Regions from separate parts of the Peribacillus sp. TH16 genome, predicted to be linked through region 1. Evidence: riboswitches for the same ligand, from Rfam matches in the RefSeq annotation. Region 1 holds a riboswitch; each other region holds the start of a gene.
What was found. A riboswitch is a leader RNA that binds a small molecule or an ion and turns the genes downstream of it on or off. The one in region 1 is predicted to bind S-adenosylmethionine.

Region 1 (10,082 bases):
AATGTTTTTATGGCTGCCAAGTGTCATGGTCTTAAAAGGCTTCAGTATGATTCAAAGCTTTGAATATGTCTTGATTATGACGCTAGCTCAGCTTCCAGGATACTTTTCAGCTGCATGGTTGATTGAGAAGATAGGACGTAAATTCGTTTTGATCACATACTTAATTGGAACGGCTGTCAGTGCATTTTTCTTTGGTTCAGCAGAAGAGTTAGCACTCTTAATCGTATCCGGGATGTTCCTATCATTCTTCAATTTAGGTGCATGGGGTGCGCTCTATGCGTATACTCCAGAACAGTATCCAACGGCAGTTCGAGGTACAGGTACTGGTTTAGCTGCTGGAATTGGTCGAATTGGCGGTGTCTTGGGACCATTGCTTGTCGGTTATTTAGTTGCTGCAGGTACACCAATTTCAACAATTTTCACTATATTTACAATTGCTATTTTAGTGGGGGCAGTTGTCGTAGCTTTTGGAAAAGAGACAAAGAATACTATTTTGACATAACATAAAAGAGAGGGACTAAATTTAGTCCCTCTCTTTTTATTACTTAAAGTCTTTTATTATGCTTAAAAGGAATTCAGCGGCACTCTGTGGACTATTTGCATTCATGATTGCGGAAACTACCGCTGTACCAGATACTCCACTTTCTGAAAGAGATGAGATATTTTCGGCGGTAATACCTCCGATAGCTACTGCAGGAATCGATATACTGCGGCAAATTTTCTCAAGTTCTCCGTTTGCCATTAAGGTTGCATCTTGCTTTGTTTTCGTAGGGAAAATAGAACCAACACCGATATAGTCCGCTCCATTTTGTTCGGCTTCGATAGCTTCTTCTAGAGTTGAGACTGATACACCGATAATCATATTGTCAGGCACTAATTGTTTGATGACTGAAAGTGGAAGGTCATCCTGTCCGATATGAACTCCGTCTGCTCCAACAGCAAGTGCTATATCTACCCGGTCATTAATGATCAGCGGAATAGAAAGTTCGTGTAGTAACTGTTTTAATGCAGAAGCTTTTTTATAAAAGGAGAGGGAGGAATTGTTTTTCTCTCTAAGTTGTACGATCGAGACTCCTCCAGAAACCGCCTCTGCTATGATTTTGGTCAAATCTTCTATTGCTATGGACTCTTCTGTCACTAAATATAGGCTTAAATCAATTTGAGACTTCTTCATATAATTTCACCTCATTTATCCAAATTTCCTTATCTATTCTTGATATCGCATCGATTAATCGCACACGAAACGTTCCAGTTCCTTCATCTTTTTGAAGTTTTGCAGCAGCAAGTTCCCCGGAAATGCTCATTGTTGAGATCCCGGCAACTGCCGCAGCATAGAAATTGTCTGTGACTCCGGAAAAAGTTCCGATAAGAGCAGTAGCCATACAGCCAGTACCTGTAACACTCGTTAATAGAGGATTACCATTATCGATAATGGACGTATTTTTACCATCGCTAACAGCATCTTTGGCGCCACTCACTACGACGACACAATGCAATTTATTAGCCGCACGTGCTGCCAGTTCTGCATTGCTAATCGCAAGTTCACCTGAATCCACTCCACGTGTAACGATATCCCCACCCATTAACCGATGGATTTCACTCGCATTTCCGCGGATGATTTGGAAGGTAACTTTCTTCAGGAGCTCTGCCACTTGTTCTGTACGGTAGGAAGTTGCACCAACTCCCACTGGGTCCAAAATAACTGGGATATTAAGGGAATTCGCTGTCTTACCGGCAATCTCCATTGCTTCCAAGGCTTTATCATCAATCGTACCGAAGTTCAGGACCAGAGCATCAGCCAATTTGACCATCTCTTCGACTTCTCTTGGGCTAGATGTCATAACAGGTGAACCACCGATGGCAAGAGTGGCATTGGCACAGTCATTGACCGTAACAAAGTTAGTGATTTGGTGAACGAGCGGTTTACTTTCTCTGACCTGAAAGAATAAGTCTGAAACGGAAACATTCATATTAAATCACTCCTTTCTTCTTTTGAAAATGAATAAAAATGATGGACGGGTCCGTGCCCCTTACCGAGTGAAAAGCTATTTCGTATGGCTTCAGAAATATATGTCTTGGCTTGTTCAATGGATTGTCTTAAAGGTAGTCCGTTTGCCAGATTGGATGTAATGGCGGATGACAGAGTACAGCCTGTCCCATGGGTGTTTTTTGTATGAATGCGTTCTCCTTTAATCCAGAAAAAGTCAGTTCCGTCATAAAAAAGATCATTTGGATTCCCTGCTGAATGGCCTCCTTTAAGTAAAACCGCTTTTGCCCCAAGTTCTTTAATTGATATACAAGCCTCGTAAAAATCTTGCTTCGTTCGAATCGACAAGCCAGAAAGGACTTCGGCTTCGGGAACATTCGGTGTTACAAGTGTTGCAAGCGGCAGTAATTCTGTTTTTAAAGCAGAGACAGCTTTTTCATCGAGCAAATGATGGCCGCTTTTGGAAATCATGACAGGATCAAGGATAACGATTGCGGGTAAGAAGGTATTTAGAGACGCGGCGACTGTTTCAACTATTTCTTTTGATCCAAGCATACCTATTTTTACTGCATCGACGTGTATATCTTCAAAAATAGCTGCAATTTGATCCGTTATGATACCTGTATCTATAGCTTGTACTGAACGTACCTCCATTGTATTTTGTGCCGTTACAGCTGTAATGACAGACATTCCAAAAACCCCATGTGCAGAAAATGTTTTTAAATCAGCTTGTATTCCAGCACCGCCCCCTGAGTCAGAGCCTGCGATGGTTAACGCTGTTTTCATAAAAAAACCCCTTCATATAATTATTTTTTAAAAGTATTTTCAGTAAAATGAAAGCTAAAATGGCACCTGCGAATGAACTAAGCATAAAAGCTGGTAAAAAACCAAAAATAGCTGCTTTTTCTCCCAATAGGAGGACAGCAAGGGGATAACAAGCTAGGGATCCAAGAATGCCGGTCCCTATCACTTCCCCTAAACAAGCGAATTTCAAGCTTTGTGTTTTTCGATAAAGGACGGCAGCCAATAGTGCACCGATCATGCTGCCCGGAAAGGCGAAAATTGAACCTGTACCAGACATGTTTCTAATGATGGAAACTAAAAAAGCTTGTGTTACCGCATAAGCCGGTCCCAATAAAACGGCTGTCATGACATTTGCCAGATGCTGAATCGGAAAGATTTTTGCAAATCCGGCCGGGATGAAAATGAATGAACTAGTTATGGTAGTAATGGCCGTGATCATGGCAGTCAACGTCATTTTCTTGATTGGATTCATCATCATGCCAACATCCTACAGTGGCCAATCCTGCTCATTTTGAACCATATCCCAGAATAAATATTCATAACGGGAAGTCACCAAAAAATGCTTCTCTAATCTAAGAAGTTCCTTTTCAGGCATGCCTTCTGTTAACTCTTCCAACAAAGCAATCAGCCATTTGTGTGCTTCACCGAATTCAGGAGACGAATATGATTTAATCCAATCAGCATAGCGATTGTTTTCTAATGCTTCACCATTTTGTTCTTTTAATAGCAAACCGATCTCATAATAATCCCAGGCGCATGGAAGGAGGCAGGCTATCAGGTCGGCCAAAGTCCCATTTTGGGCTGCATTTAGCATGTAACCCGTATAAGCTAGAGTGGTTGGAGTAGGTTCTGTATTTTCCAATTCGATTGAGCTGATTCCGAACTCCAAAGCATAATGTCGATGGATATCCATTTCTACTTGAAGGGTTTCATTCAAAATACTTGCAAACTTAGCCATGGTTTCGAGATTATGAGCTTTGATGACTCCTAACGCAAAGAGTTTGGAATAATCCATAAGATAGATATAGTCCTGCTTTAGGTAATAGGCAAATTTCTTTTCTGAAAGCGTCCCATCTCCAATCGCCTGAACAAAGGGATGTGTATGGTTCCTTTTCCAGATTCCTTTTGCCCGTTCATGAAGTCTATCACTGAAGGTTTCTAATTTTGTATTCTCCATGGTACATCCTCCTTGAAATTTAAAATTTACTAAAATTGTAAATAGTGCATACACTATCTGATCAACAAAAAAACCGCTCTCTGAAAGAAAGCGGCTGTTACCGAGGAAGAAGCAAATTCCTTCTTACAGCCTGCTTCCCTCCGCTGGTATGACCAGATCAGGTGCAAAGGGTTTGATTCTCAGCAAAAGTGCTCCCCTAGCAGTCTAATTATTCACCTTTTCCATCTGAAAAAAAAAACCGCTCCTGAAATACGGAGCGGGGCAGATGGATAAAGTCATGTGTTTAAAGACGATATCATCCACTTCCCTCCGCCGGTATGATCCGGTTCAGGTTCAAAGGGTCCGGAACAAATTCCATCTCAGTCTTAAAAAGACTCCCCTAGTGGTGTGAATGTATGTAATTACTGACATCATATCAGAAAGCCAGGAAATTGCAACCCAATTTGAATGGGGTCTATAGAGAATACCTATCAAAAAAAGGGAGAACCATGTGATTGACTTTTGAAGAATATTGGGATAAAATCATGTCTACATCATTTATATATTGAATTCTTATCCAGAGAGGTGGAGGGACTTGGCCCAAAGAAACCTCGGCAGCAGACCCATTTTGGGAACTGTGCTACATCCAACAAGCATACGCTTGGAAGATAAGAAGAGCCGAACGGACTACTGTAAGCCTCTTCTTGAATTAGAAGAGGCTTTTATTTTTGTGAAATAACGTTTAGTGACATAATAGAAAAGATATAATTTGGTGAAAATGATACCTGTTACTACAATTTAGCTCATATGAAGGCGGGCTGATGAAGACAAGGAAAGGAGCCATTTACATGGCAGAATTATTTAAGAGAATTGAACAGAGGAAGGCATTGCTGATTGAAGAGTTATTAGCGAATGGAGTTTATAAAACCTCTGATGAAAGACATCTTTATGATGTTCCTTTAAAAGTGCTTGAAGATGAATATAAGATTGTTATAAATAGACCTAATATCGAGTCTCCTTCAGAGTGGATGACATAGTAAGAGTTCTTAAAATACTTTACTATCTTAAAATATTATTTAATTTGATGAATATTATTAAAGCATTCGCAGTGTACATGAGTGAATGCTTTTTTATATTTGTCTAGAATATAAAATGTCACAAAAAAGACACAAACAGAGAATGGAATAGGCTTTTTGTCACATTTATTTTGTGGAATAACACATTTTAATTTCCATATATGGTTGATTTTAACTACTTATTTCTTTATCATAAAAGGTGTAAGAAAATTGAATAAATAGGAAGTGACTATAGATGCCCCCAAAGATAACCGTAGAAAGAATAGAAGAAAAGAGACGGGAAATGATTAAATTGGCAGCTGATTATGGTTTTACAAGCCTTCTAACTGTTCAAGCAAGTCAAGAATTGGATTCGCTGTTAAATGCTATAACAAATAAAAGAAAATCAGAATATTTTTTACTTAAAAAATTTTATAGTGATTTTTAAATTTCGTCAGTGACTTTAAAATAGATTCCTTCATTTAAACTAAAAAAGGCTACTGCTGAATGAAGGCAATAGCTTTTAAGTAATGAAATTCAAATATTAACACGCTTACCAAGGATTACTAAATCCCGTTCAATACCATCTAGCTCGGCAACTTGAGGTAAATGCGCCCATTCTTCAAAACCAAATTTAGAAAACAGTCTTATGCTCGGTGCATTGTGAGCAAATATAAAACCAAGTAGTGTCTTAACTCCTAATTTTGGACTCACTTCAATTGCCTTTTGAATCGAAATTTGTCCAATTCCTTTTCCCCGGAAATAATCATCAATATATATGCTGATCTCGGCAGTGGAATCATAAGCTGGCCTACCATAGAAAGATTGAAAACTCATCCATCCAGCAGTTTTTCCTTCGAATGTAATAATATAAAGCGGTCGTTTTTCTGAATGATGTTCCTCAAACCATTTAAGCCTCGATTGCACTGAAACAGGTTCTGTATCTGCAGTGACCATCCTTGAAGCAATAGTCGAATTATATATTTCGACTACTCTTGGTAAATCTGTTAGTTCTGCATCCCTAAAATCTATATACTGATCCATCATTTTAACTCCTATCCTTATTATGTATACAATCTCCAGAAACATGGGATTCCCACCCTATTTATGAATAAAAGGAGGTTGACGAAAACCCGTTCCATTGAATGCTTTTATTGTATCATACACTTTTTACAGTTTATCTGACAATTCATTTTTTGCATGTTAAGTATGTTCATTTTTGGGGTAATTACAAGATAAAATACTTCATAGTAAATACATTACATAAGGAGAAACAAATGAAAAAAATAGTAGGTTTATTTGTAATTGTACTAGTTATTTGTTTTGCTGCATATAAGTTTCAGGCTTCAGAGTCGGAAGATGTGATGGCTTTTGGAGATTCGTTAACCTATGGAAAAGGTGATAAGGATGGGGAAGGTTATGTAGAAGGTCTGGAGGATGAATTGAATAACCCTGATTCTGAAAAAAAAGTCCGTTTTTGGAATTACGGTATTAAAGGCCAGGAAACAGATGGTGTCATTGATCAGCTTGAAGATAATCAAATTAACACGAAATTGGACAAAGCCGACACGTTTATTGTTTATATTGGAACAAACGACTTGATTAACAGTAATGGAGGTAACTTGAAAAAAATAAGTGATCAAAAAATAAATGATGGTAAACGAGAGTATATCGACCATCTAAATAAGATTCTTTCTACACTATTAAAGAAAAACAAAAAAGCGGATATACTTGTAGTTGGGCTGTATAATCCAAAAAAAGATGATCAACGACTTGAAAAGCACGTTCATGATTATAACCAATCAGTAAACGAGGTAGTAGAAGGGGATAAAAGAATGATATTTATCCCTACTAATGATTTATTTGAAAATAAAAAGAAAAAAGAGTATTTCAGTGATAAAATTCATCCAAATGAAAAAGGGTATCAGCTCATTACCAATCGTATTTTAGAGAGCTATGATTTCAAATAAATTCAATAAAAGTGCACAGAAGTAATACTTCTGTACACATGGCTTATTATATATAAATCGGACCTGTTTCATTGAAGGCGGTTGTGCAGTTGTTATGTAATAGCCGCCTTTAATTGAGGGAATTGCAAGTCATGAAGCTGCCTATATCTGCCGTTACTTGTCAATAACTGTTCATGCGTTCCTTTTTCATGGACACTGCCTTTTTCAAGAACGATTATTTGGTCAGCATTTTGAACGGTTGATAATCTATGTGCAATGACAATTGAAGTCCGATTTACTAATAAACGTGACAATGCTTCCTGGATTAAATGCTCGGATTCCGTATCTAATGCTGCTGTCGCTTCATCGAGAATGATGATTTGTGGATTCTTCAAAAGTGCCCTAGCAATGGCGATTCGCTGCTTTTGTCCTCCTGAAAGTTTGACGCCTCGCTCTCCAATTTGAGAATCGTAACCATTCGGAAAGGCCCTGATAAAGTCATGAGCATTGGCTGCTTTAGCCGATTCAGTGATTTCATCGTCTGTTGCATCAAGTTTTCCATAAACGATGTTATCGCGGATTGAACCATTGAATAAAATGATATCCTGAGAAACAATCCCCATTTGGCTACGTATAGATTTCAGCGACACATCACGGATATCAAGACCGTCCATTTTGATTGTTCCTTGTTGTGGATCATAAAATCGGATTAAAAGGTTTGTAATTGTCGATTTCCCTGCACCAGAAGAGCCGACGAGAGCTGTTATTTGACCAGCTTTCATCGTTAAGTTTAGTTTGCTAAGAACCGGAACACTTTCATCATAAGCAAAATCAACTGATTGAAATTCAATTTGTTTTTTTATTGAAGGAAGCTCAATTGCATTTCCTTTGTCTCTGATTTCAGGTTGTGTTTCCATAATTTCTGTAATACGCTCAAAAGCTGCAGCTGACTGCTGGACAATGCTGATTACTCGGCTGAAATTGCGAACAGGACTCTGCAGTAATCTCAAATAGGCGAGGAAAGCTACTATTAATCCCACTGTAAATGCACCTTCCATCACTTGCCAAGCCCCAAATACAATAACAGCAACAAGACCAATATTGTTCAATAAATCGATAACCGGACCAAACATGGATCGCAAGCGAACCGATTTAATGTTAGCTACCATGTTTTCATGATTACGTTCTGCGAAACGTTTCGATTCAAATTCTTCATTGGTAAAAGATTGAATGAGTCGCATTCCTGAGATAGAATCCTGTAACTGGTTGCTGACATCTCCTGCAGAACTTTGAACAGACCTAAACGACATTCGAATACGTTTTCCAAATACCCTTGTGATATAGAACATGAACGGGAATGTAAAAAGAAGGACAATGGTCAGTTTCCAATTAATGAAAAGCATATAGACAGCGACTGCAACAAAAGTTACCATGTCTGTTACGACTTGCAGCATGCTTGAAGAGATGAGTTGTTGTAGTAAATTGACATCATTAGTCAGCCGTGACATTAAGTCACCCGTTCGGTTTTTATCAAAGAATTTCATATCCAGCCTTTGAATATGTTCATACATGCTATTTCGTAAATCCATAATCGCTTTTTGACCGACTTTGGAAACGATATAGCTGTTAAAGTAGTTTAGTAAAGCTAATAAAATAGCAGCTCCAAGAATTCCTGTGCCTACCCAAATCAAGGAGTCATATTTTTTTTCGGGAATGATTTCATCAATCGTATACTGAGTCAACTGTGGGATGGAGAACTCAAGTAAAGAAATGAACAACATTATACATAATATCAAGGAAGAAAATTTCCATTTAGATGGGACACGATTAAACATTTGCCTGAGCATCGTCCAAATGCTTCCTTTGGAAGGCTTTGCATTAATGACGCTACGTCCTTTGTGGCTGAATGGGATATGTCCTCCGCTCATAACGATCACTCCTATTTTGACTATCTTTGATGAATTTTGAAAGTCATTTGTATTAGGTGAATAGTACCTTTATGACTATCATAGAGCTTTTCTAAAAATAGACAACTTTAAATCGGTTTTCTTCCTATCTAAAAGTGTTTTTATTTTACACCTTTATACAGAACATGGAATAATTGATGGAGTTTAACTAAGCTTTCGGGAGGAGATGCTAAAATGGAAGATAACAAAAAAATTAGGGAAGAACTATTAGAAGCGGTTAACAATTTATCGGATGAACAGCTGAATGCCCATCCAGAAGAAGGCCGCTGGAGCATTATCCAGGTATTGAATCATTTATATTTAATGGAGCGAGTGATAACAAAGAGTATTGCCGACAAGTTAAAAAGCGATGAGAGTATCCCTGCAGAAGATAAACCGATAGAGTATACTCTAAATCGTGAAGTGAAGGTCTCGGCGCCGCCATTTGTCATTCCATCAGAAGCATTTCAAACTTTGGACGAGGTTAAGAATAAATTGTCCGAATCCCGCCAGGCATTTATACAAGTTGTTGACAGCGCAAATGAAAAAGATCTTGAACAAAAGTCATTCCCTCATCCATTGTTTAAAGAATTAAGCTTGAAGCAATGGATTCCGTTTGTGGGTTTGCATGAAAAACGACATTTACTGCAAATAGAAGAATTGAAGTCAAAGTTATAATAGAAGAAAAACTCATCCGCTTTTGGTTGAGTTTTTCTCATTCAGACAGTTATTCGTAAAGGAAGGATTGTTCAGTGAAGGTTAACTGGGTAAAGGCATGTCTGATAATAGGCTTTTTCGGGTTACTGCTAGGGTTCATGCTTAAGCATTTGCTCCCCCCCGATCTAGATAAAATTAAACTGACTGACGAGTTGCATCCGATAGTCGCTGAAAAAAAAGAAAAGCTCATTCAACAGGCTAATGAAAAAGGTATCGTGGTAATCATAACGGCTGGATTCCGTACTTTAGAAGAGCAAAATGACCTCTATGAAAAAGGACGTTTAAAGTCTGGAAGCATTGTAACTAATGCAAAAGGAGGGGAGTCGCTTCATAATTTTGGATTGGCGATAGATTTTGCACTCCTTAACAAACAAGGGGAGGCTATTTGGAATATGGAATATGACGGCAACGATAATGGGGAATCGGATTGGATGGAAGTCGTCTCTATCGCGAAAGATTTAGGATTTG
Region 2 (10,082 bases), 1.0 Mb from region 1:
CAGAATGTAGAGTTAGAACTTTTCATTCAGGAATGTAGTGAGTTTGGTGTGGATGGCCAAGCCATGTTGTATGTACACATATTCTAAATCAACTGGATTTGGATCATTGAATATGCTTTCATTGTTGGAGCACTTGTTTACTAGTTGGTTACGCTTTAATCGTGTACAACCTACTGCCATACCCAAGAAATATTTCAAGCGATCCTTTGAATACACGTTCTCTAGAGTGGGCTACTCTCTGTTCCCAGTTCCAGAATACAACTTCACTATCGTACCGACAGCTGATTCTTCACTAGCATTCCGGATGTAGATTCATCTACCTGAAAGGAAATTTGAGTATGAAACAGTTATTTCCACGTAGACATGTAATGGGGTTCATATTCTCCATGGTTCTTACAGCCGTAGCTCTTGGTGTTGATATATATGACCTTTCTTTCAGAACAGGAATGATAGTCCTTATAGTAGCTTCATTCCTGCAAGTAGCGAACAAATAGTTATGTTCATGCATGTTTGTGAATCTGATGAAGAAGGCCATCTATACAAACGTTTATTACCCTCTATTAATTGCTTTAGTTACTGAATTCGGTACTTCTTTTTGTTTTAACTTTTGAATTTATTTTTATGATTTTAGTTGTTTCCGGTACAACTCTTTCACCCTTATGTGTGTTCATCACCATTTCTTCTGTCAGGACAAAAAATATACCAACTAGGAAAATGGCAGCTGCGCTTAATGTAATGGCCATTCCAACAGCAGTTAAAATATAATCCTTATTGTAATCGCTTACAAATAAACTTAAAGCAAAAATAATAATTCCGATTACACAACCTGTGCCTGATACCCACTTCACTGCATCTAACATCTTCTGATTAGCTTCCATTATTTCATCCCCTTTCTTTCTATTTTATGACATTTCACAAATTTGTCAAACTTTTTATAATTTTCAATATATTCACAATGAAAACCTTGACAAATTAAAGTGATTACAACTCACTTTTAGGTATTCAAGACTATATGGAAAATAAACCAAATAGTTAAAATACACTACCTATTTTTCCGATAATATCCATTTTTTATACTATCATTTATTTTTTATTATTTACCCAAATATTTTATCGACTCATTAGCTATAAAAATGACTCCTGCCAATTGCTCAGGAGTCATTTCTCTTTTTTTATGAATTTTGTAACGTAATCGTTAAGGTTTTCTCTTCATTACCTCGATACACTTTAACTTTTACTTTGTCGCCAATTTTCTTATCTGTGTATAGATGTTTCCTTAATTCAGCAGAGGTACTAATTTTCGTTCCATCAATCTCTACAATGATATCCTGTTGCTTAAGTCCACCATTTGCAGCAGCCGATCCAGTTTCTATACCCGTTACCATTACTCCTGACTTTGCAGCCTCAGGGACATTTTGAAGATAATACTGTGGAAGTTCTTCTGTGTTCGCCAAGCTGACCCCTAAATATGGCCGCGTGATTTTTCCATTTTCTATCAGTTCCGTTACAATCGGTATTACGTCATTACTTGGTATAGCGAAACCTAAGCCTTCCACACCGCTTTCAGAAATTTTCAAACTGTTTATGCCTATTACTTCACCAGCAGTATTGATTAATGCACCTCCACTGTTGCCAGGATTAATTGCCGCATCTGTTTGAAGGACATCAAGTTCCCACTCTCCGTCAGATGTATCGACTGATATAGAACGCCCAGTTGCACTTACAATTCCTTGCGTAACCGAACGTGAGAAATCAAGTCCGAGAGGGTTACCAATGGCCAAAACTTCTTCACCTGGACGCATTCTATCTGAATCCCCAAAATTAATTCCCTCTGGTGCTACCGAGGCATCAATCGTCAAAACCGCTAGGTCTGTTAAAGCATCTGCACCAACAACTGTTGCAGTTGCCTTTTGTCCATCATACAATGAAATTTCTACTTCCTTAGCTCCTTCAATAACATGATTATTCGTGATGATATAGGCCTTACCATTATCTTTTTTATAAATAACTCCTGACCCCGTGCCGCTCTCAACAGTTTCGCTCTCCGTGCTTTGCTGCTGGAATGGGTTCTGATTTTGCATCTCTTGTAAATTTACGACACCTACAATCGATTTTGAAGCTGATTCAACCATATCTGCTCTTTCATTTGAATCTGTGCTTGTCGATAACTTTTCTGTATTTATACTCTTATTCTTTTCCACGCTCTCGGTTTGTTCTGCCCCTGCAGTTTGTGATGATTCGGTCACTGTATTTTTCTCTGCATCTATAAAATCTCCGCCAAATACAAACACAGAAGATGTAACTATAGAAGCAACAGTTCCAGAAACAAGACTAGTTAACCAAAGCGACTTTCCCTTTTTCGGTTCAGCTTTCACCCGAACTTGCTCATCCCCATTATAATTCTCCATCCTTTATCCCTCCTATGAAAGTCCTTTACTTGGCTCCATCATAAACAGTAATTATTAAAAAATTCTTAAGAAATAAAGAATACGGCAAACTTTTTACAAAAAAGATAAAATTAATGTAGATTTGACCGAAAAAAGAACAATATTGACTGGTTAATAGCTCTGAGATTTCTTACCCCCCATTACGAAAAAAGATGCCTCAAATAACAAGGCACCTTTTTCATCCATACTATTTCTTACATAAGCTCATAGACTTCTTTTGTCTTCTTATTCACGCCATACCAACCCCAAGTAGCCTTATGCCCACTTCCCTTACTGTCATTGACCATTTCAAACACTTGGAATATGTAATCTCCCTTTTCATCTTCACGATCATATTGGATTTGAAGCTGAGGATAGTTTTCCATGTCAGCGTAGTCTTTCACCAGATTTTCCGCCTGAGCTTTCGTCAATGTCTTATCTGAATCCTTGTTACTCTCGTGATTTCCTTTATCAGCTAGCTTCGATGTGGCGGGGGCCTCCACTGGCTCATCCTCTTCTTCTGACTCGATAACTGGGTCTTCAGACTCACCCCTCGATTGCTCTGCCTCAGTGTCTTCAACTGGCTCTGCACTGGCTTCTCCAACTTCTGAGGACATTCCAATTGCCTTTTGTACCATGAGTTTACCTTTCTCATAATTTGCCTTATATGCAGCAGCTTCTTCAAAAAACACTTGAGCCGCCTCAAAATCTTGTTCCTCGTATTTCTTCATTCCATCTGCCAAAAGGACGCAAAGTTCCATTAACTCTTTCGTCTCCCCTGTTTGGTTTTCTTTATACGCTAATTCAAATGCCTCATGGGCCTCTAAATAATTTCCCTCTTCCACCTGACTTTTTCCTAGCTCCATGTTGGAATCGTAACTCCTGGTTGTACAGCCTGAAACAATTAATGCCATCATTAAAATAAATATGAGTAATCTCTTCAAAAAGTCACTCCTCACTTTTACTGAATACACATACACTTCCATATTATTCTATAAATCTATCTTACCCGATTTCACAAGAAATATCTGACATCTTTATCTCTATCGATTTATTATGGAGAATGTTCACTTTTATGATTATATTTTTACAAATAGTGGTACATCATAGATAAACGCTTGAAAGGGTGATGAAAAAATGATGCAGGAAAAACAGACCTATCATGTGGATTTGGTCAGCGGCGATGTACTAGGAAAAAAACTTGAGGAAAATCCAAGCTTTACTATACACGCTACAGATGAAGAACTAGCAGAATTAAAGCAATGCCTAGAGGAACATCGAACAGATGACTTGGAGTCATACGCTCGTTCTCATGTACCTTATCTTCTCTATCATCATGACCGGGCAAATGATAAATACGATGAAGCTATGAAAAAGCTGTACGCCATCATTTATAAATTAGGCGATGAAACAGCCCGAAACCATATTGAAGAAATCGGCATATTGGCAGATAACAAATTCAAAGGCAACGAGGAAATCCAAAACTTTAAATAGGAGAATGCTTAAACAGAACCTGAAATAACAAGTTTCTATTTTTTAAAAGAACGAGGATGAAAAAAGCATCTTCGAAAGAAAGTGATTTAACATATTGGGTACATCAGACGATCAGAGTGTTTGGAGTTTTTCAGGAAGAAAATTATGATGGGATTAGTTTTGAAAATGCATAATCCAAAATAAAAATATACCAGAACTGTTGCATTCAATAGGTAACGATTCTGGTATATTTAACGTTTTGCGGATTACTTTACGATGAAAAGTAAGGTGTCATTCACACATAAGTCTAGTGTTTTTGCTTATAATAGGTAACCGCTAGCGCTAGGGCAAGTACGGTTCCTTTAACGATGTCCATCGCGTAGTATGGGACAGACATCATAATCAGTCCGTTTTGAAGGATTCCAATCAGGACTGCACCGATGAAGGTTCCGAAGGCATTCGGTTTCCCTGCTCCTAGAACGGATGAACCAATAAATGCTGCTGCAACAGCATCCATTAAGTAAGGAGACCCGGAATTGATTTCGGATGTCATGACACGGGAAGCAAGGACAATTCCCCCGATTGCGGCAAAGAGAGCCGAAAGGAGATAGGCCAGTACTTTGTATTTATTTACCGAAATTCCAGAAAGTCTGGCAGCTTCCTTATTTCCCCCAATAATGTACATATAACGACCGTGCTTGGTATAAGTCAAAAAGATATGGGTAGCTATCACAATGACTGCCATGATCAGAATAATCCAAGGGACCTGTCCAATCTTAGCGAAAAATGGGCTGATCAGTCCTTCAGCGAACGTTCCATCAGGCATGACCATATTTTGTGAAACCGTTGCTCCTTTTGTATAGGTAAGAGCAATCCCTTGGATGATGAACATGGTCGCTAATGTCATAAGCATGTCAGGAATTCTCAATTTTACAATCATGAATGAATTTAATGCTCCTACTACAAGCGACGCACCGATTGCAGCTAATATGGCAATCAGGGTATCCTGCGAAAACCAAACAAACATCGAAATGACGATCGCATTAGCCAATGATGCTACAGAACCAACGGATAGGTCAAAACCATCCACAGTTAAGGATATCGTAATTCCAATCGCAATAATGGTCACGATTGAAATAGAACGCAGAATGTTAATTAGATTATTAGCTTGAATGAAAGATGGATTTGAAACGGCAAATATCCCAACCAAAATGATAATCGTCAAGATTGTGCCGTATTTATAGAAAAAGTCGAATAAGTCTACTTTTTTCTTCGCTTTTGTTGTCTGTGTGAGAACAGGAATCGGTGTGCTCATCCTATTTGCCTCCTGTTGAGTAGAATAGTAGTTCTTCTTCATTGGTTTTGCTTGTCTCTAATTCGATGACTGTCTTTCCACCATATAACACATAAGTTCGATTAGTAATACCGATGATTTCAGACAACTCAGATGATGCATATATAATTGCCTTCCCATTTCTGGCAAGTTGGGCAATCAATTCGAATATGTCCTTCTTGGCCCCTACATCGACGCCTTTTGTAGGTTCATCAAATATGTATACATCTGCATCAGCAATCAGCCACTTTCCGATAGCGACCTTTTGTTGATTACCACCTGACAAGTTTTCAACCTTAGCTTCCTCTGAAGGGGTTTTAATACCAAGACTCGTAATAAGTTCCTTCGCTTTTTTCTTTTCCGCCTTACGATCTACAAAGCTGAATATCTTGCTGAATTTTCCGACACTTGCTGCAGTCAAGTTCGTTGCAACTGATTCCTGAACAAGAATGCCTTCTTTCCTGCGTTCTTCCGGTACAAGTGCCAGACCACTTTTTACTGCATGGTGCGGTGTTTTCAATGAAAGCTTTCTACCATTCATCACGACTTCCCCTGTTGTGATAGCAGTATGACCGAATAGGGTTTTACACAGCTCTGTTTTCCCTGCTCCAACCAATCCTGCCAAACCAACAATCTCTCCTGCTTTTAGATGAAGGCTAACATTTTTAACTTTTTCGGCATCTGACAGTCCCTTCACTTCCAGAACAACTTCACCAATCGCAGCATTTACAACAGGGAACTGTTCATCCATTGTTTTCCCAAGCATTCCCTCGACCACTTCGTTTTGGGTAATATCCGCTACTTCTCGACATGCAACACTTTTCCCATTCCTCATAATCGTAATTTCTTCACAAATTTCAAAAATCTCTGGAAGACGATGGGAAATAAAAATGATGCCAACGCCTCTTTGCTTTAATTCATTTACAATTCGAAATAGTTCTGACGTCTCCGTATAACTTAACGGAGCAGTTGGTTCGTCGAGGATCAGGAATTTGCATTCCGTCGAGACTGCTCTTGCAATCAGAACCATCTGTTTTTCAGCCAAGGTAAGATCTCTCACCAGCTTTTTCGAAGAGACACCAATTTTCATCTCTGCCAGGATATAAGTGGCTTTTCTATGCAACTCTTTCCAATGGACCATCTGTTTTTTGCCCATGTTTTGCACCGTATCATTCAACATTACATTTTCCCCAACAGTTAAATAAGGAATGAGTGCCGTATCTACTTCCTGATAAACAATTTGAATACCTTGTTCCTGTGCAGCCTTCGGTGAACGGATATCCTGCTTCTTTCCATCCAGAAAAATTTCACCTGTATAATGGGCATGAGCGCCCGATAAGACCTTCATTAGCGTAGATTTCCCTGCTCCGTTTGCGCCGACCACTGCATGGGCTGTCCCTGATTGTACTGAAAAATCAACTTCACTAAGCGCCTTTACTCCCGGAAATTCAATCGATATCTTTTTCATTTCTAGTTGTGTGCTCATGCCCATTCCCCCTATTAAACAGACACTCTCTTCACTAGAAAGAGAGTGTCTAATGACTCTGTTTTTTACTTTTTATAATGATCTTTCAATACTTTCATCCATTCTTCTTCAAATTCCGTTGATACTCCCCATCCTTCGACAATACCGGACAAGTTGGCCATGTTGACCGCTTCTTTTGAAGCTTGAATCTGCTCTTGTGAAATAAGTGAAGCTTCTAAGTCATATGTTTGCGGTGTTTCTTCACCCGCTAATTTTTTTGCCAAAATCCTCATATTCACTGCACCAATCAATTTCGGATCGACAGCTGCCGTGTAAGACCAAGAGCTGCCTTTCGCTTGAATCTCTTGAAGATCAGCATTAGATACGTCGATTCCGTATATCTTCACTTCATCGCGGCCAGCTTCTTTAATCGCACGAGCCGCTCCAATTGCGAATGCATCCCATGTTGCGAAAATCGCATCTAGTTTGCCTTTGGGATATTTATTCAACATTGCGGCTACCGCATTTTGTGTCTGAACCGAAGTATCTGCAGATGCTACTCCGAATCTTTCGACTTCTTTAATCCCAGGATTTTCTTTTAATTTTTCCTGATACACCGCATTTCTTCTCACCATTGGCGGGAAACCATCTACCCAAAGGTATGCGATCGCTGCTTCACCTTTTTGTTCTTCTATCAATTTATCAAAAGCCAGTGTTGCCAATGCTTCATCATCCTGTGAAGTTAAGGTCACACCGTCAATTTTAGATAAGTCGCTAATAGAGTCGAATGTAACAACGCTCTTTCCTGCATCAACCAACTTTTGAACGTCATTCACTGTTGCTGCATCATCACCATGGGAGATAATATAGCCGTCATAATCTTCTTGTAAAGCCTGGGCGATTGCATCATGGAATTTAGCCGTATCGCCATTTGCTGTATACGTATCCACTTGAAAACCTAATGCTTCTCCTTCTTCCTTCGCTCCAGCTAAATATTGAGCCGTATGATCATCTCCGCCAATTTTACGAATGACTTTGATTTTGGCACCTTCCCCTTTTGCAAATCGTTCTGGGACATTTTTAAAAGATACTTTTTCATCCTTCTTTGATTCTGTTGAACTTTGTCCTGAAGAGCAGCCCGTTAAAAGCAAAGCCGAAGCTATGACCGAAACGAAAACCCTTTTAAAAATTGACTTCCTCATTTTAGTTCCCCCTACTTTTCACTCATTAATCTTATCAATTAGGTTGGTGTAAATCCCAAAATAAAAACCTCTCTAGAATAGAGAGGTTTAATCAGCTGATTTGCAGACTTGTCCCTCTCTTATCTGTCAAAACATTTCTGTTTTGCAGGATTTAGCACCAATTCCTAATGGAACGGTTGCTGGGCATCTTAGGGCCAGTCCCTCCGCCACTCTTGATAAGAGAATATAATGTGTTACGTTTTTCGTAATTACCACTTTATAGGGATATAGTCGTAAAGTCAATAGATTTTTGAATATTTAAAATGTTTCTTATTACACTTATTTTCTTTGTAGCTTAGCCAGACGCTTTTTCTCGATCTTTTCAAGTCTTTCTAACTGACGTAGTTTCACTTCAAATAGAGTAATCGGGTCACGGTATACTTCCGGATTTTCTCTCATATGCTCCAGTGCTGCCTGATGATCTTTGATTTCAGTCTGTGTTTGTTCTATCGTTTTTTGAAGTAAGGCAAATGAACCGCGATAGAAAAGTGAGATATCTCTATCCAAAGATTTTTCAAACAATCCGAATTGTGTAAGGAAACGGTCACTGATCATCTCTGCAACATCCTGGTAGTCTTCACTTTCTAGGTACTTCTTATACCGGTTGTACATATTAGCTTTATTTTGCGGAATCGCTCCAAACAGCTTCCCTGCCCCTTTAAGCAGCAATTGCGATGGGGTCCGGCGTAGTAAAATATTAACGTCTTCAATGCGGATACTGCTTGTCATCCGATCCGCATCACGGCGCCAATCATCCAAAACTCTAAAGTCTCCCGCAAGTGTAATTCGCTCTTCTTTGTACAATTCATTGAACCCTGTGCTCATCTCATCCATAAACTGTTGAATTTGTGTAAATTCCAACTGAGATGTAGCAATCCAGTCTTGAAGAGAACGGTAATATTGCGGCATAATCTTGTCTGAAATATATGCCTGAATCTGCTCATTCATTTCATCGTTCAACTGTATATGAACTTGGCTGAAATCGCTACTTTCCGTTAATGATTTAGAACATTCTCTTAGTAATTCAGGGATTCTTGAAGAAAGCTGTTTTTTCACTTCTTCTTTAATTGAACGATACGACCTTATGATATTTTCACTTTTTTCTTTTTCCAAATCTGCCAGTTGATTGACGGCTCCATTCAATTTGACTTCCATCTGCTCATTCCAAGAAATGGAGTGCTCGCATTTCCGCTCATTAGCTGCCCGTTTTTCTAGCAGGTAAGATAACGTTTTGCGAATGAATGCAAGAATCTTCTCAGATCTTCTTTCCTTCCAATTATCAGCTTGATAATTCGAATCAAGGAAGGATGAAAGGTCCTGTAACTGCTGTTTGCTGTCATAAAGTTTGGAGAACGCAAATACTTTTGCGTTCGGGAAATACGCATTCACTTTATCCCATGTTTCATCTTCCATCCGGACTGCCACTTGGTCACTGTAAATCGTATCCATCTTATTTAGTAAGAAATGAATCGGAAGTTTCGGTGCCATCATTTGAATTTCCAATAACAAATCTCGTTCACTACCGGTGAAAGGCGCTCGTGCATCGAGAACAAACATCAATCCATCGCTGCCCTGTAAATACCCTTGGAAATCAGAGTCTACACTTTTTTCCCCATTGAACCCTGGTGTATCAAGTAAACGCAGGCGATTATTTCTTAGGTAGTCACTAATAAGGGTCACGTCGACAATGGTTCCGCGCTGACGGCGTGTTTCATCCAATTCAGTTAACTCACCAACGACTTTGTGATCTGTATCTGTAATTTCATAGATTTCCAGATTATCTCCATCTTTGACACTGACAAGGGACGAATGGTCCTCGGCAGCAATACTCTCTCCAGCAAGTGACTGAATAAAGGATGTTTTGCCATTGCCTGTGCTTCCGACAAGAAGAAGATTGAAATTTTCGGTATCCTTAAGTCCGTCTACCATCCATTTCAGCTTATTGCCAACTGTTAAGTTATTCTCTTCAGCCCACTGAATAATGGAATTGAACAGTTTTTCGCCCGCTTCCAATCCGCCTCCCAATTTAGGCGATTTTGCTAACAGACTTTCTGCATCCTGAACAACCAGTGCATTAATTGTATCAGGGAAAATTTCATTCCATGACAGAACGGACGCCGCTGCAAATAACGAAAGCTCTCCAT
Region 3 (10,082 bases), on a different contig from region 1:
TTAGACGGCTTGAAAATAAATAGAAAACGAAACAAAACGTATACTCCTAGGCCAAATAGAAAGATAGCAATATACGGTTTTGCTAATTCAGCTGGCAAATTGCTCAGAAAACATGCACCCACAAATGCTCCAACAGAACCTGGAATAATCAAACGATAGACCATATTCTTATCTACGTTCCCAAACTTGATATGAGATGCTCCAGAAACAGCTGTAGTTACTACTTCAGATAAGTGAACAGATGCTGATGCTACTGCAGGTACGATCCCGAATGTCAACAATAAGGAAGTTGAACTTACTCCATACCCCATTCCAAGTGAACCATCTATTAATTGGGCTAATAACCCGATAAAGGCTAAAACGATTAACTTTTTCATGACTTCCCCCTTTTTTTTACTTAGATAGAACCTAAATTACCCTCGACCCGACCTACATACAATTCTCTAGTAAATAGAACATTCAAAATTTATTTTCAGACACAAAGAGGCACCTAACCAAAATAATTGTTTCATTTTGATTAGGTGCCTTCAGTTTTTCTGATCAGCCCAATGATTTATATTCAGTTTCTACTGGCAAAAGCCTAGCTAAAAAACGATATCTTTCTTTAAGGGAATATTTATAAATATCCTCAATTGAATCTTTTAGTAACTGAGATTTTTCATCTTTTGATAATGAACTCTTTTTTATATGCATCCTTACTTCGAAAAGAAATTCAAGGTATTCTTCATATGACTCATCATAAACTTCCTGTAAATCATTTCGGATTTTTTTAGCGAGTTTTGGACTTGCCCCATTGGTAGAAACGCTAATTGTGAGCTTACCTCTATTCAATGTAGCTGGTATATGAAAGTTGCCCAGCTCTTGATTACTAATAACGTTAACAAGTTGGCTATGAGATGTGTTCTTATAGACTTGCTCGTTAATTTCTGAGGAGTTTGTTGCAGCTATGATTAAAAAAGCATCTTTATAGTCAGTTTCTTCTACTTCTTTAAGTAAAACATGGATTTTCCCTTCCTCTTGTAGCTTCTGGAAACCTTCGCATATTTCAGGACTTACAACAGTTACTTCAGCACCTGCTTCTAGTAAGGGGCCCGCTTTAAAGTAAGCTATTTTACCACCGCCGATAATGATACACTTTCTATTCTCAATATTAAGAGTAATTGGATACATAAGCACCCTCCTCAGACACTTCGTGAATTCGTTCTGATAATGCTTTTTCTATCTTCGGATGATAACCGAGATAACGGCAGAGAACAAAATTCTGTTTGCCTTTTTTCTGGATCTTTTTAATAGCTGTTTGGATGGATTGCATTAAAATACCAGTAAATAAAAGGTAAGGAATAATAAAAATTTGATCTGATTGGGAATCTTCAGCCATTTCCAATGCTTCTGCAAAAGTTGGTGAAGCAGCAGTCAGATAACAATCTTGTACTTGGCTTTTTGGTAACCTGCGCTTAAGTAAACCCGCTAATTGGCTTAAATCTCGTTTCACGTCGGGATCACTGCTGCCCCTTCCAACTAATAAAACTAGTGAATTCTCCGTTACCTTTTCGTTTGTCTCTTTCAATCTTTCTACTAAAATGTCAACCATTTTATCACTGACCCCTATGGGTCTTCCGTACTTCAACTCTACCTCTGGATACTGTTTTTTCATTTTACATAGAATTACTGGAATATCATATTTTGCATGTGCAGCAGTTAACAGAAGAACTGGAATAGCAATGATTTTCGTCGCTCCGCGTTGCACACATCGATCATAGGCATCTTCTATCGTAGGACTTTGTAATTCTAAAAAGCAATACTCCTGAATTGTGTTAGATTGTCCTTCCATGCATACATGAATAAAATCAATCGCTTGGGCAGATGCTTCTTTGACACGGCTTCCATGGCAAATATATAATATAGCTTCCATTAAAAGGCCTCATTTGCCAACAAATTTTCCGCTTGTTTTTGTTCAAACCATTTGATCTTCTCTCGTAAATTGACCACATCTCCTACAACTATCATGCAAGGATTGGAAATTTGCTCACTTTTGGCTGTTTCTACTACATTATCTAATGTACTGACAGCTGTCTTTTGTGTTTTTAACGTTCCCCAATGAATAAGAGCTACTGGAGTATTGGGATTTTTTCCATGCTCCAAAAGTTTCCCTTGAATATACGGTAGATTCTTCACTCCCATGTATATAGCTAATGTATCAATACCATTTGCAAGAGATCCCCACTTGATATTATCATCTTCGTCTTTTTTCCGATGGCCGGTAACAATGGCAAATGAAGAAGCATGATCTCGATGGGTCACTGGAATTCCAGCATAAGCTGTGGCAGCAATTCCAGCCGTAATGCCTGGCACAATTTCAAAACTTACGCCATTTTTTGCAAGGGCTTCAGCTTCCTCTCCGCCTCTTCCAAAAACAAAGGGATCGCCACCTTTTAATCGCGTAACAATTTTCCCCTTTTTTGCATATTTAACTAGAAATCGATTGATTGTATCTTGCTGCAACAAATGATAATCCGGCAGTTTACCGCAATTAATCAATTCGACTCCTTCTTTTGCATAATTCAACAGTTCTTTATTGACAAGACGGTCATATAAAATGACATCGGCTTCTTGAATGCACTTTAATCCTTTTATTGTAATTAAATCTGGATCTCCAGGACCGGCTCCTACTAGATATACTTTCCCCATTATGCAACCTGCCTTCCCTTAGAGAATTGTTTCGAATTCCGATAATACGTAACCTGTTCCATTATTAATTTTTCTTTTTTCGTATAATGATATATCATCCACTTCAGGCATTTTCAAAAAACGCTTTTCCAGCTCGATATCAACGAGCTGGAAGGCCTTTTCATCCGAATCTGCGGCGATGATGACATGAATTAGTTCTTCTTTAATAGTGACTTCAAAACGGTATAGATTCATATTCTTCTTACCTTCCGCTATTTAAACAGCAACCTCTGTTAAAATATTATCAAGTTTACTTTGTAATTCTGATTTTCCTACTCGCTCTACAAAATCCAAGAAAGTTTCAGACAATAGCTTTGTTTCTTTGAAAAACAGGATAAGCTCTTTTAATACGTCATAAAGCTTTTCAGCTTCCACTTTCCCTTTTAATTTTTCATTGAACTTCCCACCAGCATTAAGTGTTCCGCCTACGTATATTTCAAAAGCCTCGACCATTTTTTTGTCTTGGTTTTTCATTTTGATACCTTGCAACCCGATTTCAGCAATAGCTCGTTGACCACAGTTATTAGGGCAACCCACCATATGCATTCTTACCGGTACATCTAAATCAATTTCTTTATCCAGTTTTTCAGCAATAGTTTTCATCCGGTTTTTTGTTTCAACAAGTGCCAGGTTGCAATACTCAATGCCTGTGCAAGAAACGGAATATCCAATGAATTTTTTTGGTTGATATGGAAATCTTTCAAAAATTGATTCTTGTTTTAATTCTTCAAGTTTTGCATCCGGAACATTAGGAATAATTAGATTTTGCGAATTACAGTTGCGGATTTCACCATTTCCGTATTTTTTAGAAAGTTCAGCAAACTCAATAACTTCGTCTGGAGTTAAACGGCCAACTGGGATATTGACTCCAACATAGTTAAGTCCTTCTTGTTTTTGTTTATGGATACCATAGAAATAGCCAGCATTCCATTCCTTCAATGCACTTTCTCCCTTTTCTGGAAGTGGACCGGTGTATTCAAGCAATTTTTCCTTAAATTGCTCTGGACCCCAATCAGCAACAAGGAATTTCAAACGAGAGCGATGACGCTTTTCACGGTAACCGAAGTCACGGAAAATCGTTGTGATGGCGGCTGCCACTTCCACTGTTTTCTCCGGTAAAATGAATAAATCAAGTTCTTCTGCTAGCATAGGAACGGAGGATAATCCACCCCCTACTTTAACGTGAAAACCAACTTCTGTCTTTCCATCAATAACCTTCGTAGCTGGATTAAATGAAACGCAGTTAATTTCAGCATTGGCAGCATTATGAACATTAGCACTGACTGACATTTTATATTTCCTTGGAAGGTTTGAAAAATCTTCGTTAAGTCGGAAATACTCAAATACATTATAAAGGACGTCACGTGTATCAAAAAGTTCGTCAGGATCGATTCCAGCTAATGCATTTCCGATTATATTCCGTGTAATATCACCACATGCACCAGCAGTAGTCATCCCAACCTGTTCTAGACGGTTCAAAATATCAGGGACTTGTTCAATAGTCAACCAGTGAAACTGAATAGCTTGGCGAGTTGTGATGTCATAAACATCTCTACCGTAATCTTTCGCAATATTAGCAAGTGTGATTTGTTGGTCATAAGTAAGGATACCACCAGGAATAACGACACGCATCATCCAATAGCCCGCTTCTTTTGGTCGTTGCAAGTATAGACCTGCCCACTTGAACATATCCCACTTTTCTTTAGGAATGGATTCAAATCCATTTGCTGCATAATGAGGAATATCGTCAAAGATCTTCAAACCATCTTTTTCTAATTTCCAGACTTCAGTTTTGTTTTTAGCAATTACCGGATTTTCAGACCAAAACTTCTCATATACCACTACTTTTTCCTCCTCGATTAAATCGCTCTCTTAGTTGTCAAATAGTTGATTACCTGTTCGACGCACTCTTCAACACTATATTGGTTGGATTCTAAAACGATTTCCGGCTGTTCAGGTTCTTCATATGGAGAGTCAATCCCAGTAAAGTCTTTAATGATTCCCTTACGTGCCTTATCGTAAAGACCTTTTGGATCACGCACTTCACATTCTTCAATCGGACATTTTATGTAGACCTCAATAAACTCGCCTTCTTCAAGCAAATCGCGTACAATTTGACGGTCTGCTCGAAAAGGGGAAATAAATGCCGTTAATACGAACTGCCCGCTATCCACAAAAAGCTTGGAAACTTCACCGATCCGCCTAATATTCTCAGTCCGATCCTCTTCAGAAAAACCCAAATCTTTATTTAAGCCATGACGAATATTATCTCCATCCAAGACATAACTTCGAATATTTCGGTTATACAACTCTTTAGCGACTGCATTTGCAATCGTTGATTTTCCGGAGCCTGAGAGTCCTGTGAACCATAGAACTGTACTCTCATGTCCGTTTTGCTTACGACGGAGTTCCTTAGTCAAAGACGCTTCATGCCAAGTTACATTCGTGCTATTACTCATTATTATCCCCCTCTTACTACTTACATATATTTGAAACTAGTTTAGTTAAATACTTCATTCTTTTTCAGGCCTTCGATTAACACTTCGATGACTTCTTTACGACTGAAGGTAGCTGGTGGAATTTCACCATTACGCAACATTTCCCTAACCTTCGTTCCGGATAAGATAACATGATCTTCTTTACCATGCGGACATGTTTTAGCAGAAGCCATATTTCCACATGTTTTACAATAAAAGCTATGTTCAAAGAATAATAGCGTGATTCCTAACTCGTCAGGTTTGAAATTACCAAAGATTTTTTGTGCATCATAAGTGCCGTAATAATCGCCCACACCGGCATGGTCACGGCCAACAATAAAGTGGGTGCATCCGTAATTTTTACGAACCATGGCATGGAAAATGGCTTCTCTTGGCCCTGCATAACGCATGGCAGCAGGGAAAACTGCTAGGGAGACACGATCCTTAGGATAATATTTCTCTAGTAGTACTTTATAACTCTCCATCCGTACATCAGCTGGTATGTCATCTGATTTAGTAGCACCTACTAGCGGATTTAAAAATAAACCGTCTACAATCTCCAATGCAGTTTTTTGAATGTATTCATGTGCACGGTGAACAGGATTTCTTGTTTGGAATCCAACAACTGTTTTCCAGCCTTTTTCAGCAAAAGTTTTTCTTGTGTCAACAGGATCCAAATAATGATCTTGGAATAGTGGACGTTCGATTCGTTTAACTAATTTAATATCCCCGCCGACATATAATTCACCACGGTTATACAAATTTTTCACACCAGGATGTTTCTCATCATCCGTTTGATAAACTAATGTGGCTTCCAATTGTTTATCAGGTCTGAAGATATCAGAAACAATGAGAACTCCGTATGTTTCTCCTTCATGATTCAACTTTACTTCTTCTCCTAGAGTAAGAGCTTTTGCTACTTCATCAGTAATCGGCAAAGTAATCGGGATGCTCCAAACATGGCCGCTGCTAAGCCTCATATCCTTAACCACTGCTTGATAGTCATCTTTTGTAAAGAATCCTTTAATAGGACTATAGGCCCCAGTACCTATTAATTCCAGGTCACTTAAAGCAATCTCATCAATTTCGATTGAGTTGTTTATTTTAGTAATATCATAGTCTGGTTCCCAACGATTGATCAACGTTCCTCCGTGCGGTAAGCTAACTGTCATACTAATTTCCCCCTAAATTTTCTATTTATTAAGATAAATGTAATCCGCATTCTGTTTTTTGCGCGCCCTGCCAACGTCCTGAGCGTAAATCATCGGCATTGATAGCAGGTGCCGTACATGTTTTACAGCCAATACTAGGATATCCATTATCGTGAAGAACATTATATGGAAGTCCATTTTTATGGGCATAGCGCCATACATCTTTCCATGTCCAATGAATAAGCGGGCATATTTTAATTGATTTAAACTTATTATCTTGATTAATATATTCCGTTAATGCTCTTGTTTCGGATTGCTCCCTGCGTAGTCCCGAGAGCCAAGCAGTTGCCGTTGAAAGTACCTCAGTAAGCGGCGCGATCTTACGTATGCTGCAACATTTATTTGAATCACGGAGCCATAACTCATCTCCATATTCAGTTGCTTGTTCCTCGAGCGTCAATGCCGGCTTTTTCATTTCAATTGAAAGCTGCGGATAGCGCTTTTTAACTTGTTCAATTAATTTGTAAGTCTCTTCAAAATGAACATCCGTATCCAGAAAAACAATTTTGGCTGAAGGATTGACCTTTGCCAATAAATCCGTAAGTACTATTCCTTCAATGCCGAAACTACATGCATAAATGAGTTTGTTACCATATTGGGAATTTGCCCACTCAAGAACTTCTAAAGCACCTTTTGTCTCACTGTCCTCAGGAAATGCAGGCAAAATCTCTGTGTCGAAATTTTCATAGTTTACTAATGCAGACAATCTTAAAGCCCCCTCTAAAAACTTGCTAAATGTTTCACAGAATAGAGTAACTTGCGATTAATACTCGCTGTTGTTTTTTAACGCTTAAAAGACCCTAGAAAAAAGAGACGAATTTAACTAATACTCTCTTTTATATCAGTTAAATCCACCTCTAGTTTTCTAGTCAGCAGATACCTTATTTAATTCTCAGCTTTTCATTTCTTTCCATTTGAATAATTTTACCATCCTGGACGATAAGTGTTATGGATCCATATTTCATCGACTTAAGCATTTCTTGTAGGCGTTCAAATATTTCCTCCAGCTGATTCTCTTTTTCCAAGCCAGTTCCTCCTTTAAGAAAATCCGAGACTAGCTTATCGTATAGCTGACCCGTTTATAAAATGCATTTTCTTAAATTTATATATTCCAAAACATCTTACAATGCTATGGTTTGCAAACGAATTTTACAGAAATAAAAACCCTTCCATGATGGAAAGATTTTCAAGGTAATATTTTTTACCTTATCTTCCAAAATGATCAACATTTTGTTGGATGTAGCACCTTGCATCCATCATGCAGGTTGCTGGACTTCAAAGGGCCAATTCCCTCCGTCGCTCTGGATAAGTTTTATTATTTTAAATATTAACATATATTTATTCCTTGTCAATGGAGTTTTCTTATAAAATAACTTGGATTAATAAAATGGGTGAACTGTTATTATTATACACACTTTTCCTTGAACGGATATTGTATAAGTTAAATATGAAAATAGACTCATTTTCAAGAGAAACTCTTAAAAAAATGAGTCTATTTCATTACTTACCTCTTTTTACAATTGTTTAAGGCCTAATTGTTAAGGTTAATTAGTTTTAATGATTGTACATAAATAATCTTTAATCTCATGAAAATAAAAATAGTTCAAAACCTTAAGCCTTTACTTTTAGTCTATTAACAGCATTTAATTATTTCTTAATTGAATCGCTTCAACAAATTCTTGCACCTGACTTTGCACACGATCAACTAATTCGCCATCTTTAATTGGGCTTTCTGGATTCTGCTTATCTATTTCCTTATCTACAAAATATAAGCCCTGCAACGGCTCACCTTTTAAAATTGAAATTAAAGGTTTAAGTGCGTAATCAATCGCCAATAAATGCCTGTTACTTCCACCAATCATAATTGGCAGAACAGGCTTATTTTTAAATGCACCCTCAGGTAGCAAATCAATCAAAGCTTTTAACACGCCTGTGTAAGATGCCTTATATACTGGTGAACCAATAATGATACCTCTAGCTTCCTGAATTTTTTCTGAAAGCTTTATTATATCTTCACTATTATACCGGCCTTGGAATAGATCATCTGCGGAAAAATCCGTTATAGAGTAATAAGCAGTGGTAAACCCCACTTGTTCAACTAGTGATCGTACATGTTTTAAAGAGATGTCAGTTCTTGATGGACTCGCTGGACTGCCTGATAAAATTACGATTTCGCTCATATAAATTCCCTCCTATTATTTTCTTATCTGCGATAAGACTTGCTGATTCAATAAAAATCACTCAATCACTAATAAATCGGATAAGAACCCTGCCTAGGTAAAGTCATGTATCATATAATCATCGTAATATTCAGAAAAATAAAAGTCAAGTGTTTAACTCGGGATTAATATGAATAACCTATTCAGAAACTTTCATCAGTTATCCCCCTCTATTTTTCCTGAAATTTAAATCTGTTTCTTCCTTGACCTTTTAATTTTTGCATCTCCATAATAACAGGTATAGTTCCATTCTTCGGATTACACTAGTTTGCACAATGTATCGTCAAGTCTAGAGGTACAAGCTTGAATAACTAATACTAATAGTAGATAAAGCAACGGTCATATTTGCGGCTTGTTGACTCATACGCCTTATGACCGTTTATTTATGTATTATTGCTTTTTCCATGAATCCCATATACTAAAAGCTGAGCAATACTCTTTATTCGTTCCTCAGTAAAATACGGTTCCGTTTTCTGTTGATGAATCTCATAATGGGTCGATAAAGCTAATGTAAAAGAAATAATTCCTACATTAAATAAGATAATATCGGAAATATAGTGAATCTCTCCAGTATCAATTCTCTTCTGAAGTTCAATAAGCTTAGCATTTGGCTTGAAGATTTGCTCAACATATTGTTTAGAAATTTCTTGATCGTATTGAGTTTCTCGAAATAATATCGAATACTGTTCTTTATTTTCAAGAATTTTTTTTATCAATGTGATAACGTGATTCTCTACAAGCTCATCCGTAGAAAGGTGGCTAGTCTCAACTTCCGCATCTTCTTTTTCACTAGGAGTAATCGTAGCCAAAAGCAAATCTTTTTTGCTGTCAAAGTATTTGTAAATCGTAGCTTCGGAAACATTACAGGCAGAAGCGATTTCATTCGTTCTGGTCATGTCAAAACCTTTACTGGCAAAAAGAGTCCGGGCTACATTAATGATCCGTTCTTTTGTTTGCTGCCCTTTTTTCAAAAATATCAACCTTCTTTTAAAAAAGATAAGACCGGCTTGTCCGATCTATTTTCCATAATAGCCTGATGATACCAATCGGTCAATATAACCTTTGGTCTATGAGACTTGCATTAGTCATATAAGACATAAAAAGAAAACATCGTCGGATTAGGACGCTGTTTTCTTTTTCAAAATTATTTAAAAGATGCATAGCCATCATCAACCATAACAATACTGCCATTAATCGCATCAGCTTCATCTAATGATAGTAGATAAACAGCATTCGCAATTGCTTCCGGCATAATTAATTTGCCGCGCATTTGGCTTGCATTCAATTTATCGATGATTCCCATATCTTTATATCCTTGGATAATTGGAGTATCCACACCGCCTGGTGCGATACCTACTACTCGTATTCCATAAGCACCCAATTCCAAAGCCGCTGTTTGTGTCATCATTCTTACAGCGCCTTTAGAAGCCTGGTATGCGAAAGTCCCA

Region 2: it holds a riboswitch for S-adenosylmethionine, as region 1 does, so the genes downstream of both, JFV29_RS10775 (sugar ABC transporter substrate-binding protein) here and JFV29_RS05880 (Fur-regulated basic protein FbpA) in region 1, are expected to answer to the same signal.
Region 3: it holds a riboswitch for S-adenosylmethionine, as region 1 does, so the genes downstream of both, JFV29_RS15895 (YezD family protein) here and JFV29_RS05880 (Fur-regulated basic protein FbpA) in region 1, are expected to answer to the same signal.

The regions. Positions count from the first base shown of each region.
Region 1 covers NZ_JAEKEM010000002.1:1,218,562-1,228,643, reverse strand. Annotated here, with positions in the region: gene JFV29_RS05910 (MFS transporter) at 1-502, shown strand, start outside; gene thiE (thiamine phosphate synthase) at 542-1,174, opposite strand; gene thiM (hydroxyethylthiazole kinase) at 1,155-1,970, opposite strand; gene thiD (bifunctional hydroxymethylpyrimidine kinase/phosphomethylpyrimidine kinase) at 1,967-2,773, opposite strand; gene thiW (energy coupling factor transporter S component ThiW) at 2,742-3,263, opposite strand; gene tenA (thiaminase II) at 3,279-3,968, opposite strand; TPP riboswitch at 4,087-4,176, opposite strand; TPP riboswitch at 4,256-4,359, opposite strand; SAM riboswitch class I at 4,518-4,622, shown strand; gene JFV29_RS05880 (Fur-regulated basic protein FbpA) at 4,769-4,984, shown strand; gene JFV29_RS05875 (aspartyl-phosphate phosphatase Spo0E family protein) at 5,259-5,450, shown strand; gene JFV29_RS05870 (GNAT family N-acetyltransferase) at 5,540-6,046, opposite strand; gene JFV29_RS05865 (DUF459 domain-containing protein) at 6,280-6,972, shown strand; gene JFV29_RS05860 (ABC transporter ATP-binding protein) at 7,065-8,879, opposite strand; gene JFV29_RS05855 (DinB family protein) at 9,093-9,575, shown strand; gene JFV29_RS05850 (M15 family metallopeptidase) at 9,650-10,082, shown strand, end outside.
Region 2 covers NZ_JAEKEM010000002.1:2,235,276-2,245,357, forward strand. Annotated here, with positions in the region: gene JFV29_RS10735 (hypothetical protein) at 71-310, shown strand; gene JFV29_RS30330 (hypothetical protein) at 339-494, shown strand; gene JFV29_RS10745 (hypothetical protein) at 570-878, opposite strand; gene JFV29_RS10750 (S1C family serine protease) at 1,173-2,408, opposite strand; gene JFV29_RS10755 (hypothetical protein) at 2,642-3,370, opposite strand; gene JFV29_RS10760 (hydrolase) at 3,564-3,920, shown strand; gene JFV29_RS10765 (ABC transporter permease) at 4,207-5,214, opposite strand; gene JFV29_RS10770 (sugar ABC transporter ATP-binding protein) at 5,216-6,718, opposite strand; gene JFV29_RS10775 (sugar ABC transporter substrate-binding protein) at 6,784-7,899, opposite strand; SAM riboswitch class I at 8,016-8,121, opposite strand; gene JFV29_RS10780 (GTPase domain-containing protein) at 8,218-10,082, opposite strand, start outside.
Region 3 covers NZ_JAEKEM010000009.1:386,444-396,525, forward strand. Annotated here, with positions in the region: gene JFV29_RS15850 (sulfite exporter TauE/SafE family protein) at 1-377, opposite strand, end outside; gene JFV29_RS15855 (NAD(P)-binding protein) at 541-1,170, opposite strand; gene JFV29_RS15860 (sirohydrochlorin chelatase) at 1,151-1,912, opposite strand; gene cobA (uroporphyrinogen-III C-methyltransferase) at 1,912-2,688, opposite strand; gene JFV29_RS15870 (DUF3906 family protein) at 2,707-2,922, opposite strand; gene JFV29_RS15875 (nitrite/sulfite reductase) at 2,944-4,569, opposite strand; gene cysC (adenylyl-sulfate kinase) at 4,587-5,186, opposite strand; gene sat (sulfate adenylyltransferase) at 5,228-6,376, opposite strand; gene JFV29_RS15890 (phosphoadenylyl-sulfate reductase) at 6,405-7,082, opposite strand; gene JFV29_RS15895 (YezD family protein) at 7,297-7,440, opposite strand; SAM riboswitch class I at 7,619-7,727, opposite strand; gene ssuE (NADPH-dependent FMN reductase) at 8,059-8,595, opposite strand; gene JFV29_RS15905 (TetR/AcrR family transcriptional regulator) at 9,018-9,605, opposite strand; gene JFV29_RS15910 (SDR family NAD(P)-dependent oxidoreductase) at 9,779-10,082, opposite strand, start outside.